Regions from separate parts of the Sphingobacterium sp. ML3W genome, predicted to be linked through region 1. Evidence: riboswitches for the same ligand, from Rfam matches in the RefSeq annotation. Region 1 holds a riboswitch; each other region holds the start of a gene.
The links. A riboswitch is a leader RNA that binds a small molecule or an ion and turns the genes downstream of it on or off. The one in region 1 is predicted to bind S-adenosylmethionine.
Positions count from the first base shown of each region.

Region 2: it holds a riboswitch for S-adenosylmethionine, as region 1 does, so the genes downstream of both, metF (methylenetetrahydrofolate reductase [NAD(P)H]) here and KO02_RS12355 (O-acetylhomoserine aminocarboxypropyltransferase/cysteine synthase family protein) in region 1, are expected to answer to the same signal.
Region 3: it holds a riboswitch for S-adenosylmethionine, as region 1 does, so the genes downstream of both, metE (5-methyltetrahydropteroyltriglutamate--homocysteine S-methyltransferase) here and KO02_RS12355 (O-acetylhomoserine aminocarboxypropyltransferase/cysteine synthase family protein) in region 1, are expected to answer to the same signal.
Region 4: it holds a riboswitch for S-adenosylmethionine, as region 1 does, so the genes downstream of both, KO02_RS04655 (hypothetical protein) here and KO02_RS12355 (O-acetylhomoserine aminocarboxypropyltransferase/cysteine synthase family protein) in region 1, are expected to answer to the same signal.

Region 1 covers NZ_CP009278.1:2,883,640-2,886,826, reverse strand. Annotated here, with positions in the region: gene KO02_RS12360 (homoserine dehydrogenase) at 1-527, opposite strand, end outside; gene KO02_RS12355 (O-acetylhomoserine aminocarboxypropyltransferase/cysteine synthase family protein) at 566-1,873, opposite strand; SAM riboswitch class I at 2,098-2,212, opposite strand; gene KO02_RS12350 (prephenate dehydrogenase) at 2,470-3,187, opposite strand, start outside.
Region 2 covers NZ_CP009278.1:4,669,892-4,673,078, forward strand. Annotated here, with positions in the region: gene KO02_RS19980 (DUF2723 domain-containing protein) at 1-860, opposite strand, end outside; gene metF (methylenetetrahydrofolate reductase [NAD(P)H]) at 1,042-1,998, opposite strand; SAM riboswitch class I at 2,059-2,164, opposite strand; gene rimM (ribosome maturation factor RimM) at 2,323-2,850, opposite strand; gene KO02_RS19995 (30S ribosomal protein S16) at 2,984-3,187, opposite strand, start outside.
Region 3 covers NZ_CP009278.1:473,460-476,646, forward strand. Annotated here, with positions in the region: gene metE (5-methyltetrahydropteroyltriglutamate--homocysteine S-methyltransferase) at 1-2,078, opposite strand, end outside; SAM riboswitch class I at 2,232-2,334, opposite strand; gene KO02_RS02155 (phosphatase PAP2 family protein) at 2,410-3,171, opposite strand.
Region 4 covers NZ_CP009278.1:1,055,367-1,058,553, reverse strand. Annotated here, with positions in the region: gene KO02_RS04665 (hypothetical protein) at 1-85, shown strand, start outside; gene KO02_RS04660 (hypothetical protein) at 246-1,175, opposite strand; SAM-I-IV-variant riboswitch at 1,373-1,465, shown strand; gene KO02_RS04655 (hypothetical protein) at 1,501-1,764, shown strand; gene KO02_RS04650 (endonuclease/exonuclease/phosphatase family protein) at 2,936-3,187, opposite strand, start outside.

The DNA of each region.
Region 1 (3,187 bases):
TCTTGAGCTTCTTTTAAAGCATCTGCGTATGGTTGGTTTTCATTAAATACCTTTGAGAGTATAAAGTTGGAAGAACCGTTAAAGATACCCGTTACAGCGTGCAATAGCTCGTTGTCGTAATACTCTTCCAAATTACGTATAATAGGAATACTACCACAAACTGCACCTTCGTAGAGTAGGCTTGTGCCATATTCTTGTTGGATGGAAGCTAGTTCCTCTAAATGCGTAGCAATCATTTTTTTATTTGCAGATACTACATTTTTTCCAGATTTAAGCGCACGAACAGTTAATGCATAGGCAGCATCTGCATCGTCGATCAATTCTACAACGGTATTGATTTCAGGATCTGAGAGAATAGCCTCAGCATCTGTTGTGAATAATTCAGCAGGTAGTGATCTTTGTTTGTCAGCATTTTTGATGACAAATTTTTTAATTTCTAAATTTAAGTTTTTAGTCTTGATAATGTCGTACAATCCTTGCCCTACAACTCCGAATCCAAACATTCCAATCGTTAATTTCTTACTCATAGTTATTTTTTGCGCTTTATATAATGTTGCTATCTGAATTATTTTATTTTATCGAATGCTTGTTGTAAATCTGCTTTGATATCATCAATATGCTCGATACCGACAGATAAACGAAGTAAGCCTACAAATACTCCTGCTGCATTTTTTGCTTCATCACTAAGCTGTTGATGAGTTGTAGCCGCAGGGTGAATGATTAATGTTTTTGTATCTCCAACATTTGCCACGTGACTGATTAATTCTAGACTGTCAATAAATTCATCAGCTTTTGTTACGTCGCCTTTAATTTGGAAAGAAAGAACAGCACCGTAGCCATTTTTTAGATATTTTTGAGCGTTAGCATAACTTGGTGAACTCTTTAATCCTGGATAGTTTACATTTTCTACCTGTGGATGTGATTCTAACCATTTTGCTACTTCTAACGTATTGTCTACATGACGCTGAACGCGTAGGGATAATGTTTCTAAACCTTGAATCAGTTGGAATGAGTTGAAAGGCGATATTGCAGGACCAAAATCACGTAGCCCTTCTACACGCGCACGGATAGCAAATTGGATATTGCCAAATGGGCCATTAATACCAAATACGTCTGCAAATACCAATCCATGATATCCTTCTGATGGTTCTGAGAATTGTTTAAATTTACCATTTCCCCAGTTGTAATTTCCACCATCAACGATAACACCGCCGATGCTAGTTCCATGACCACCAATCCATTTTGTTGCTGATTGAACAACTACAGAGGCACCGTGCTCTAAGGGTTTGAATAAATAGCCGGCTGCACCGAATGTATTGTCAACAATAAGTGGAATATCATGTTTTTTAGCAACAGCAGCTATTTTGTCAAAATCAGGGATATCGTAACTTGGGTTTCCGATAGTTTCCAAGTAAAGTGCTTTTGTGTTTTCATCGATTAATGATTCAAAGTCTTCAGCTGTAGTTTCTTTTGTAAAACGTACATCAATACCTAGTCTTTTGAACGCTACTTTAAATTGATTATAAGTACCACCGTAGACATTACTGCTTGAAACAAAGTTATCTCCAGCTTCTAAAATGTTGTTTAATGCAATAAATTGCGCTGCTTGGCCAGAAGCAACAGCTAGTGCAGCTACACCACCTTCTAAAGCAGCTACTCGTTTTTCAAAAACATCTGTTGTAGGGTTTTGAAGACGTGTGTAGATGTTTCCAAATTGTTTTAATGCAAATAAATTAGCGCCATGTTCTGCGTTTTCAAATACATAAGAACTTGTTTGATATATAGGCACTGCACGTGAACCAGTTGTTGGGTCAGCAACTTGACCTGCATGCACTTGCAGTGTTTCGAATTTCAAATTTTTATTTGTAGACATTATAGTTATAATTAATTAGTTAAAGATTCATTAGTAAAAAGGGGATAGGGCTTCGCACATGAATATGTACTCGCAATCAATAAATTAAAAACAGATTGATTAACAAGAAAACGTAAACATGTGCCAACACATTCGCGTCGAAGTCGATGCAAAAGTTGTGCTTGTTACGTTGGTTTTAGAATTTACCTTCTTGTTTTGTTGTAATGTGATTATCATTGTCGTTTCATTTATATCCTCCAAAGCAGTATTACTTTGGACAGGAATTGGCACCTTTTCAAACGTATTTTGAAGGTTGCCAGTGGGTCATTGAGCCAGTCTCTCGCCACTTCTTTATAAATCAAGACCTGATTGAAAGGTTTTGATTAGATGTATTTCTATTTGAAGTACATTGCAAATATATGCCTTGATTTTTATAAAGCAAAATATTTTTTGCTATTTATTTAAATAATTAAATAAAACAAGGATTTAGAGGAGTGTAGATGGATTACGTGTTTGAGGTAACCAGAATAAAAAGATAGGAGCATTGCCTCCTATCTTTTTTATATAATGATCCTTCGACACTTTACACACAATGTTTACCAGATGGTGTAAAGTGCCTATTTTATAATGCGCTTAATCTTATTCGATTTTTTAATGAGTTTATGTAGTTCGCTATAATTCTCGTCTTGAATGGCATCTTTCAAGGCTTGAAGCTGTTTGATGTTTTCTTCCAATACTTCTAATACGTTTACTCTATTTTGTTTGAAAATAGGAGTCCACATATCAGGTGAACTTTTCGCTAAACGTACTGTTGATTCAAATCCGGAACCTGCTAACTCAAAAATTCTACCTTGCGATTTCTCTTTTTCCAGAACTGTTAGGGCTAAAGCAAAAGAGGTCAAGTGTGAAATATGAGAGACATAGGCTGTGTGAGTGTCATGCTCTTCGGCTGTCATAAAAGAAGAACGCATTTCCAGCAATTCAGTAATAGAATCTGTTAGTTCGAAGGCATCTTCATCAGATTTAAATGCCTCTACGTAGACCATCATTTTATCTTTAAACAGATTTGGGAGCGCGGCTTCAGGTCCAGAATACTCTGTACCTGCCATAGGATGCGCAGCGACATAGCGTCCACGTTTAGGGTGGTCAGAAATCAATTGTAAGATATTTAGTTTGGTAGAGCCCATGTCAACGATAACCTGATCTGTTACTTGATCGAGTAACTTTGGTGCTAAAGCGATGATTGCATCTACAGGAGCGGTTAAAATGATAACCTTACATTTTTCCAAAGCTTCTTCCAGTGTCGCTTTGTGGTCAATGAAGCCAATTTGCATT
Region 2 (3,187 bases), 1.8 Mb from region 1:
GCTTTCCCCTTTTTTATGGAGTAATGGATACCATAAATTAATGTTCCTATAATCAATACCACAAAAACCAGTATCCCCGAACCAAATCCTAATCCAAGGGTGTTGACAAAGAATAAATCGAATTTGGCGGCAAACTTAATGAGGTATTGGATTACTCCCCAGAGAATAAGAGCTAGAACTCCGAGTCCAATCAACATCGCTTTACTAATCCCCCAGAAAGTCGTCCTTTCGGTTTTCTTAAAATAAATAATGAGTGCTATAGCTGGAATAACCAATAAGTTCAATAGATGAACCCCAATTGAAAGTCCAATGATGTAAGCAATAACAATAAGCCAACGATCTGCTTGCGGTTTATTGGCTCTTACCTCCCACTTCAGAATGGCCCAAAACACCGCTGCTGTACATAAGGAAGACATAGCATAGACTTCGGATTCTACTGCTGAGTACCAAAATGTATCGGAGAAACTATAGGCTAAAGACCCAACCACACCTGCTCCCATTATTTTAATAAGCTGGTTTCTATCAAGTGGGCGATTATCGGAATATGTGATTTTTTTAGCTAAAGCTGTAATGGTCCAAAATAAGAACAACACTGTTAAACCACTACAGACAGCCGACCCTACATTCATCCAAAAAGCAACCTGAGATACATTACCTAAAGCGAAATTTGAAAATATATTCTGCAACATAAGAAATAAGGGTGCACCTGGCTGATGAACAATCTGAAGTTTATAAGCTGAGGCAATAAATTCGCCTGTGTCCCACCAACTTGTTGTTCTTTCGGCTGTCAAAATAAAAACTACTGTTGCCATGATAGCACATAGCCAGCCTAACATATTGTTCACTTTCGTATAGTTCATCGGTTTAAAGGTTTAATTAGTCCTGCGATAAATCAATTCGCACTTTGATTTTGAGTTAAATATAATAAAAGGAGATTTCATATGATATGGATTAACCTTTTTTAACAAAAAAATACAGCGCACAAAAAAAGAGCCTACTACATCTGAAGTGCAGCAGGCTCTTTTTAATATTTACTTTTCTTTAGAATAACTTCTCAACAATACTCCGAGTAGGACCAGGATTACTCATGGTATAAAAATGCAAAACTGGGGCTCCGAAGTCAATTAACTCTTTACACTGTTGTACCAACCACTCCTCTCCGACTTGCCTTACATCGGCATTATTTTTACACCCTGATACCGCTTCACTCAATACTTCTGGAATATCTAAATGAAAAATTTTCGGTAACGTAATCAGCTGCTTTTTTGTCGTCAAAGGCTTTAACCCTGGTATAATAGGTACATGAATATCATTTTCTCTACACTTATTGACAAATTCTTTATATTTTTCTACATTGAAAAACATTTGCGTAACGATAAATTCGGCACCCATCTCGACCTTCTTTTTCAACCATTTGAAGTCGGTATTAAAATTGGGAGCCTCAAAATGTTTCTCTGGATAACCTGCAACACCGATACAGAAATCTGTTTTCTCAGAATTCACAATATCCTCGTGTAAATATTGACCTCTGTTCATGTCATCTACCTGCTTTAAGAGGTCCGTAGCAAATGCATGGCCACCTTCAGTAGGAATAAAGTCAGCATCACCTTTTCTGGCATCTCCACGTAAAACCAACACATTATCAATCCCTAAGAAGTTCAAATCAATCAAAGCATTCTCTGTCTCTTCTTTCGTAAAACCACCACAGATAAGATGTGGAACAGCATCCACTTTATACTTGTTCATAATAGCTGCACAGATAGCGACTGTCCCTGGACGTTTCCGATAAGCAACACGCTCTAGCAAACCGCTTTCATGCTTCTTATACATATAGTCCTCTCTATGATAAGTCACATCGATAAAGGGAGGCTTGAATTCCATAAGTGAGTCCATTGTTTTAAAAATACTTTGGATACCTTGACCCTTAGCTGGGGGCAACAATTCAAAAGAAAATAAAGTTTTTCCTTTGGCATTACTGATATGATCAACGATTTTCATTAATTTTTTTTAAAAGTGATTTGGTTGGCTTACATCGAAATGCACAAGTAGACTTGTTTCAACTTATCTTTCCCATCTCTGAGTTGGGGTAGAATGTAGCACCTTATAAAATAACAGGTTGCTAAGGCTTCATTGGGTCTATTCCCTCTGCCTTTCTCTATAAGCATCGCTAATATCGGTAATAGAAATTGATAATCAAAATAATATTAATAGCTTGTATTAAATAAGGCAATAAATACTAATTTCAACGGATGCCTAATAAAACAAAAAAGTTATTACATTTTCATGCAATAACTTTTTTGTTTTATTATTTAATCCGAATACTTAAATCTCTTTATACAATTCGACTAATCCTTCAGGTAGATCTACCTCTAAAACTTGGCCTTCAGAATCAATGCCCAACATTAAATCATCATTTAATGGAAACATGAGCTCTTTCCCATTGAAATCGACTGTTGCTATAAATTGCTGAGGCATTTCCTGCACATGTGTTATTTTGCCAAGCTCACCATGCGTCTCATCAATGACTATATACCCGATTAAGTCTGTATATCTAAAATCATCAGGATCTCGCTCAGGCATTTTATCATTAGGAAGGTATATTTTTTTACGGACTAAAGGTTGTGCCTTATCGATATGATCGACGTCTTCTAAGTTCAAGTATGCTGTACTATTTGCTTGATACTTGATATTGTCTACAAAGTAAGGTACTAATTTTTTATTGACTTCGGCAAATAGGACATCAAAGTCCAAATCTTGGTAATCTTCAAATTCAAAAAAAAGCTGAAGCTCTCCTTTTAGTCCGCGAGTTTTACTAATATAACCGATGTAAAAACTTTCTTCTATGGTCATGTTCTTATTTGAAAGGGCAAATTTAAATATATATCTGCAAAATTGCAGTATGTATAGGAGTAGAAACTACATTCTTGAAAAAAAAAGCCGGCTCATAGTGAACCGGCTTTCTTGATACTGTATGAAAGAAAAATTATCCTTCAGTTTCTTCTGCAGCTGGAGCTTCAGTTTCTTCTGCAGGAGTTTCCTCTACAACTGGAGCGTTTTTAGCAGCAATTGCAGCAGCCATTGCTTCTTTTTTCTTAGCTTCAGCAGCTAATGCAATTTTCTTAGCTTCAGCTTTAGTAGTTGCTAAACCATCTTTTTTACCAGAGATTCTAGCATCATTAGCTTCAGT
Region 3 (3,187 bases), 2.4 Mb from region 1:
AAAGCGTCTAATAACTCCATTTGAGAACGAGATGTTTCAATCGTGATTACGTCAGCATCCATTGCAGCGATATCTTCGATGATATCATTGAATTCAGAGTAACACATGTGTGTATGAATTTGTGTATCATCGTCTACATTTGAAGAAGATACACGGAATGAGCGGACTGCCCAATCCAAATATTGTTGTTGATCAGCTTTGCGTAATGGAAGGCCTTCGCGTATTGCTGGCTCATCAATCTGGATAATTTTGATACCTGCTTTTTCTAGAGCTTGTACTTCATCTAAGATCGCTAATGCAATTTGGTATGTTGTGGTAGAACGGGGTTGATCGTTACGTACGAATGACCATTGTAAGATTGTTACTGGACCAGTTAACATTCCTTTTACAGGACGGTTAGTTAAAGTCTGTGCATAGGCTGACCAACGAACAGTCATGTCTGCAGGACGGTATACATCGCCATAAATAACTGGAGGTTTAACACAACGTGAACCATATGATTGTACCCAACCATTTTTAGTGAATGCGTAACCAGCTAATTGCTCACCGAAATACTCAACCATATCATTACGCTCGAACTCACCGTGAACTAGAACGTCGATATCCAATTGCTCTTGAAGGCGGATTGTTCTTTCTGTTTCTTCGGCGATTTCTTTATCATACTGCTCTTGAGAAATTACACCTTTTTTCAAGTCTGCTCTCCATTTACGAACATCTTTCGTTTGTGGGAATGAACCGATAGTTGTTGTTGGGAATGCAGGAAGGTTAAATTTTTCTTGTTGTGCTTCTTTACGTGAAGTAAATGTAGAAGTACGTTTAGCATCATCATCAGTGATATTTGCAGTACGCTCTTTAACTTCTGGTTTATGAATCAAGGTAGAAGTACGACGATCTTCAGCAGCAGCTTTATTTGCTTCGAAACGCTCAGCAGTTTTTGAATCTACTTCGCCATCAGCTAAAATCGCTAAATCTTTTACCTCAGCTAATTTTTGTTTAGCAAATGCTAACCAATTTTTCACTTCTTTTGGTAGTGATTCTTCATTGTCTTCGTTATCCAAATCGAAAGGAACGTGTAGTAAAGAACTCGAAGGTCCAACTAATACACGGTCTTTACCTAAAGCATCAACAGCTTTTTTGATTTGTGCTAAAGATTTTTCATAATCATTTTTCCAAATGTTACGACCTTCAACAACACCTAATGAAAGTGTTAATGAGGCTGGAACTTTTGCTAATATGGTGTCGAGTTGGTTTTCACCTCTTACTAAGTCAACGTGAACAGCGTAAACAGGTAAGTTTAATGCAGTTTCTTCATTGTCACGTAAAGCCTCGAAATATGTTGTTACAATAATTTTGATGTCTTTAGCTGCAGCAGCTAATTTCGTGAATACACTTGTGTATAATGCACGTGTTGCATCATCAATATCTAATGCTAAAAATGGCTCGTCAATTTGTACATATTTTGCACCAGCGGCAGCCAATTTGCCTAGGATTTCTTCATAAACAGGAACTAACTTGTCGATTAAATCGATACGGTTGAAACCAGTTTCTTTTTCTTTACCTAATAATAAGTATGAGATTGGGCCGATTAAAACTGGTTTAGTTTCGATACCCAAAGATTTTGCTTCGTTATATTCGTTTAGGAACTTTTCTGAAGTTAATTTGAATTCTTGATTTTTCACGAATTCTGGAACGATGTAATGGTAGTTTGTATCAAACCATTTTGTCATTTCCATTGCCGTAACATCAACACCATCTTGTTGGAAGCCACGTGCCATTGCAAAGTAAAGATCTAAGTTGTAGCCATTATCTTTTGTATGTAAAAGAGATTGGTATTGTGCAGGAATTGCGCCTACCGTTAAAGTCAAATCTAAAACTTGGTCATAAAATGAAAAATCATTTGAAGGAATCAAATCGATGCCAGCATCTTTTTGAGTTTTCCAGTTGCCTTCACGGATTTTCAGTCCAGCCTGCAATAATTCTTGCGCGCTGATTTTTTTAGCCCAATATGCTTCATTGGCCTTTTTCAACTCGCGAAAGGCACCTACACGTGGGTAACCTAAGTTGTTCGTTAGTAACATAAATATGAGATTATTTTATTTGTTCAACCTTAACGAAGCAAGAAATTAGAAGAGTTTTGTATTTGAAATAAAAAACGATCAAAAATTCTTGAATCTATTTTACTAAATTTTTTGATTGCTTTTAGAGAGGAGGGCACAGGATATTTTGTGTCTAGCTTATCATTCCCAATTTGATTGGGTAGAATGTAGCACCTTGTCAAATGACAGGTTGCTAAGGCTTCATTGGGTCTATTCCCTCTGCCTTTCTCTATAAGTGCTGTAAATATCGGAATTTCTTTTAGAAAAACAAAGTTTTTATAACTTTTGTGAAAAAATGACAAAGAATCGTGTATTATAATTGAAATGTAGCAACCATTCCGAGTTGTTTGCCATTGTAAAATGGAGAGGCCATCGTGAATGGAGTTGTTTTTTTTGATTGTAAATGTTTATCGAAGAGGGGTAGCAGCCAATATGCAATTTTGGTTCCCATGATTCCGATACCTGCGCCCATTGCTACATCAGAAAACCAATGTTTATGGTTATACATTCTGAGGTATCCTGTTCCTGCAGCAATTGTGTAACCTGCAATTCCATACCAAACAGATTGATCTTTATATTCTTGCCACAACATCTCTGCTCCTGTAAAGGCGATTGCAGTGTGTCCTGATGGGAATGACTCTTGGTCTGCTTGGTCTGGCCTCCAAGTAGGGGTGGTATGCTTAATTGTATATACAGTTGAGAGGGTGATAGCGTGAGAGATTGTGCTAATTGCCAAACGTTCTTTGAGACTGTGTTTACTGGGTATCCCGAGTATATCAAGACCATATACAGCTGCCGAAGGAATAAAAAGTGTGAGATTATCGAGCTTGAATGTTTTCGACGGATTGTTATTTATTGCATTGTTTATTTGTTCATTTTTATGTTTTAGGTAAGGGCTTTTTAAGGATACTATTCCATACGTTATTAATGTGGCTGGGACAAGTAATTGCTTGTATGATATCTGTTTGACTTCGGCTTTAGAATTAATAAGTGATAACGAGTCACTTTGGGCATGGAGAGATGTTGAATAGAAGGATAGTAAGAGGCTTAAAAATAATAGGGATGAAATTTTCATTGTTGTACTTAAATAA
Region 4 (3,187 bases), 1.8 Mb from region 1:
CAAGGTAACTTTAAAGGATGGTAAAAAAGAAGCTGGCCGTTCCGAAGAATATTACAGGTTATTAAAAGAGTTACCTAAACTTTAGAGATTGGATGATTAGAAAAAATAATGAAGTAGTTACAACCTAAGGTAAATCCTTCACTTAGTATTAATATATTGCTTAAATAACCTTTAGCAAGGTAGGAAAGGCACAAAAAAACCGACTGGTCATCCCAATCGGTTCATTATATCTTATAGTGTTCCTATTATAGTTTTTCGATTTCTTCAATGGAAAGGCCAGTCCCTTTAGCGATATCCGCAAGAGGTAGTCCCATTTTCTTAAATTCTAATGCAATAACTCTTTTTTCAGTCTTGAGCTTAGCACGCTCTTCTAATCGCCCCTTCTCAATTCCAGATGCGATGCCTTCTTTTTTTGCTTTATCTAATAAATATTCTTTAGTACCCATAATACTCTCCTTCCCTGATTGATTATAAATTTCTGACTCAAATATACTTAAATTCAACTGATTATCAAAGCGTACGTAATACGTCAAAAAATCATAGAGACTCTGACGCGTACTCCTATCCATATTACGAATCACCATCTGATCATAAAGATCATGCTTAATGTGCTTCAGCTTTTCGTCACTGACTTTTTTATTTTTGATGGCCAATAACGTGGTCAGTACAACCACTGCGAATGGATTGGCATCATCACGTAATAGTGCCTCTTCTTGATCTAAAATTTTGTAACAATTAAAATTGTACTGGATGCTGGTACCCATAAATTCATCCTTATAGGATGATGGCTTGTAACTGACGTTATCATCCACCAATATAGCGATAGCAGTAATCGGAACTTTGTACTTATCATAAACTTTGTAATAGTATTGGAACATGCGCTCGGCTAAATCCCCTTTACCCTTACTGGACTGCACTTCGATATGGCACAACACATACTTCATGCCACCATCTTTGAGATGCACCTTGACCAGTTTATCCACAAAACGAACGCCCCTACCATTCGGTTCGGGTGGAAACAAGGTTTCAAACTCCTTATCCAGATAATCAAACGGTTTGCTCAGATCAAATACATCATCGGCATCTGAAAAGAAAAATCGTAAAAAATGCGCAAACGTCTGCTCTAAGATAGATTTCCACAGCAGATCGTCGACACGACTGGATGAATTACTCATAATAGATTGTTAATAAATTGGTTACTATAGTAAATATACAAAATAATATATGTAAAAACTAATTATTTTAGTAAAAAATTTCAGGACATCATAATGTTTAGTCATATAGTACTCATTGGATAGCAATCGATAAAATCCTCTTCAATATCTAATTATTTTAAAAAAAATTATAAATAAAAATAAAATCTACTATATTTGTAGAGTATTCAGAATTGCACGATGCAATACCAACCGAGTTGAGAACCACGGTGGTAAATTAATATGGGTTTCGACCAAAAATATCTGGATACAGTTTATGGTTTAATCCTTTAAATTTTTAAATTGTATGGCTACAACAAATCTTTATCAACATTTACTAGAAAAATTCAGTTATTACTCAATCAACGAACTGATACAACTCAACAATGATACCATATCAGGGAAAGGTTGGGGTTCCTCCAAATCTACATTTCGTACCGCTCTTCTAAGTACCTTCTCAAAAAGAGGCTTAGATCTTTCAAACATTATTTCGAGAGAAGATGGCTTTACCTCGGTAAAACATGTAGCAGTGAGGTTAGAGGAAAATACACTTATTCCAATTATTCAGTAAAGCAAATTCCGTTTTAGAATGAATTTTCTAGTTGATTTATCACTCACTGAGAAGAACGTTGACTATTTAAACGCTCCTCTTAATGAGTGATAATATTTTAACATATTGTTTTAGCGAGCTCCACCTTTTCAATTCTGACAACCGGTGATAGCTGATAGGATTGGAGTAAGTTACCACAACAACCATATAGTTACACCCTATTAAACCATTGTTACTATGCGATAGTACTCATGAAAAATGTCCTTTAACGCCTGTAGGACCCATTACTAGGCTTAATTTACCGCTTACCGGAACTACCTTTAGGCTTTCGCTAGTCACTTTTTCGATATCATGCCTCCTATTGTTTAAATCTATTACTACCTTCTCCCAATAACAGCATACCTTCATTTAAATAGAAGACCTTTAGCCGACAAATGATGACATTTATTGTCAACATGTAGCTAGTTACTAACAACAAGTAGATAATGGCTGTGAATAGATAGATATCTAGTGCCCATAATTTCTCCGCTACGCAAAAAGTATGAACAACTTATCAATAACTAACAGCTTTTTTTTAGTAATGCTGTAGTTATTCAACATAATTGCTTCTTTTCAACAGATAACCAAGCAGTATTATAGATTGTTTCCCATTATTAATGTGATATCAAGCTACTAAAATCAAAAAAGGGGTTGTTCATGCATTGACAATAACTACTCAAAATGAATAAGTGGATAACATTTGAACCAAAGGCTTTTCCAACAGGCTAACTGTGTTTCATGAAAGCAATAAAGTGTTCCTGTTGAAGCCTCCATTATTACAACTTAAGCCCCCAATACAAAAACTATTAGCATGCGAACTATCATGAGACAGATTATTTAGGAATATTTCAGTACTCTTATTTATTTTATGACGGATGTGAACGACAATTTAGTTGTTCAAATATAACTCATAATACCGCTATAAAATATTCCTTATAAAAGAATGATAGATTGCTAATTGATGCGCCCTTTTCTCATCGTAGACTATATCTCTTTTAAACTCAAATATACCCTTATGCCATGATAGCCTGTGATACCTATCACTGGGCATATGTTGTGGTTGTTTATATGGATAGATATGAAACTTTAGGTCTACTAATAACCAAAAAGACTGAGCTTACCTAAATCAAAGCTTAACTCTATTATAAACTAACTAAAACTCAAACTTCACCAGCAAAGCCTTATGATCGGTAGGCCATATACCTTTTGGCAATAAAAACTCATCTTTGCTATCTTGCTCTTGTTTTTTACCAAATTTCACCGTTTCTTCAGGACCAACAATTTTGACCGCAGCGACATGAAGTGGTTTATTCGTTCTGTAATAAACATAATCAATCCGGTCACGCTCATCTGCCAAAGGTGCCCAAGTAAGCTTTTCAATGGCTACATCTTTATTAAATGATGG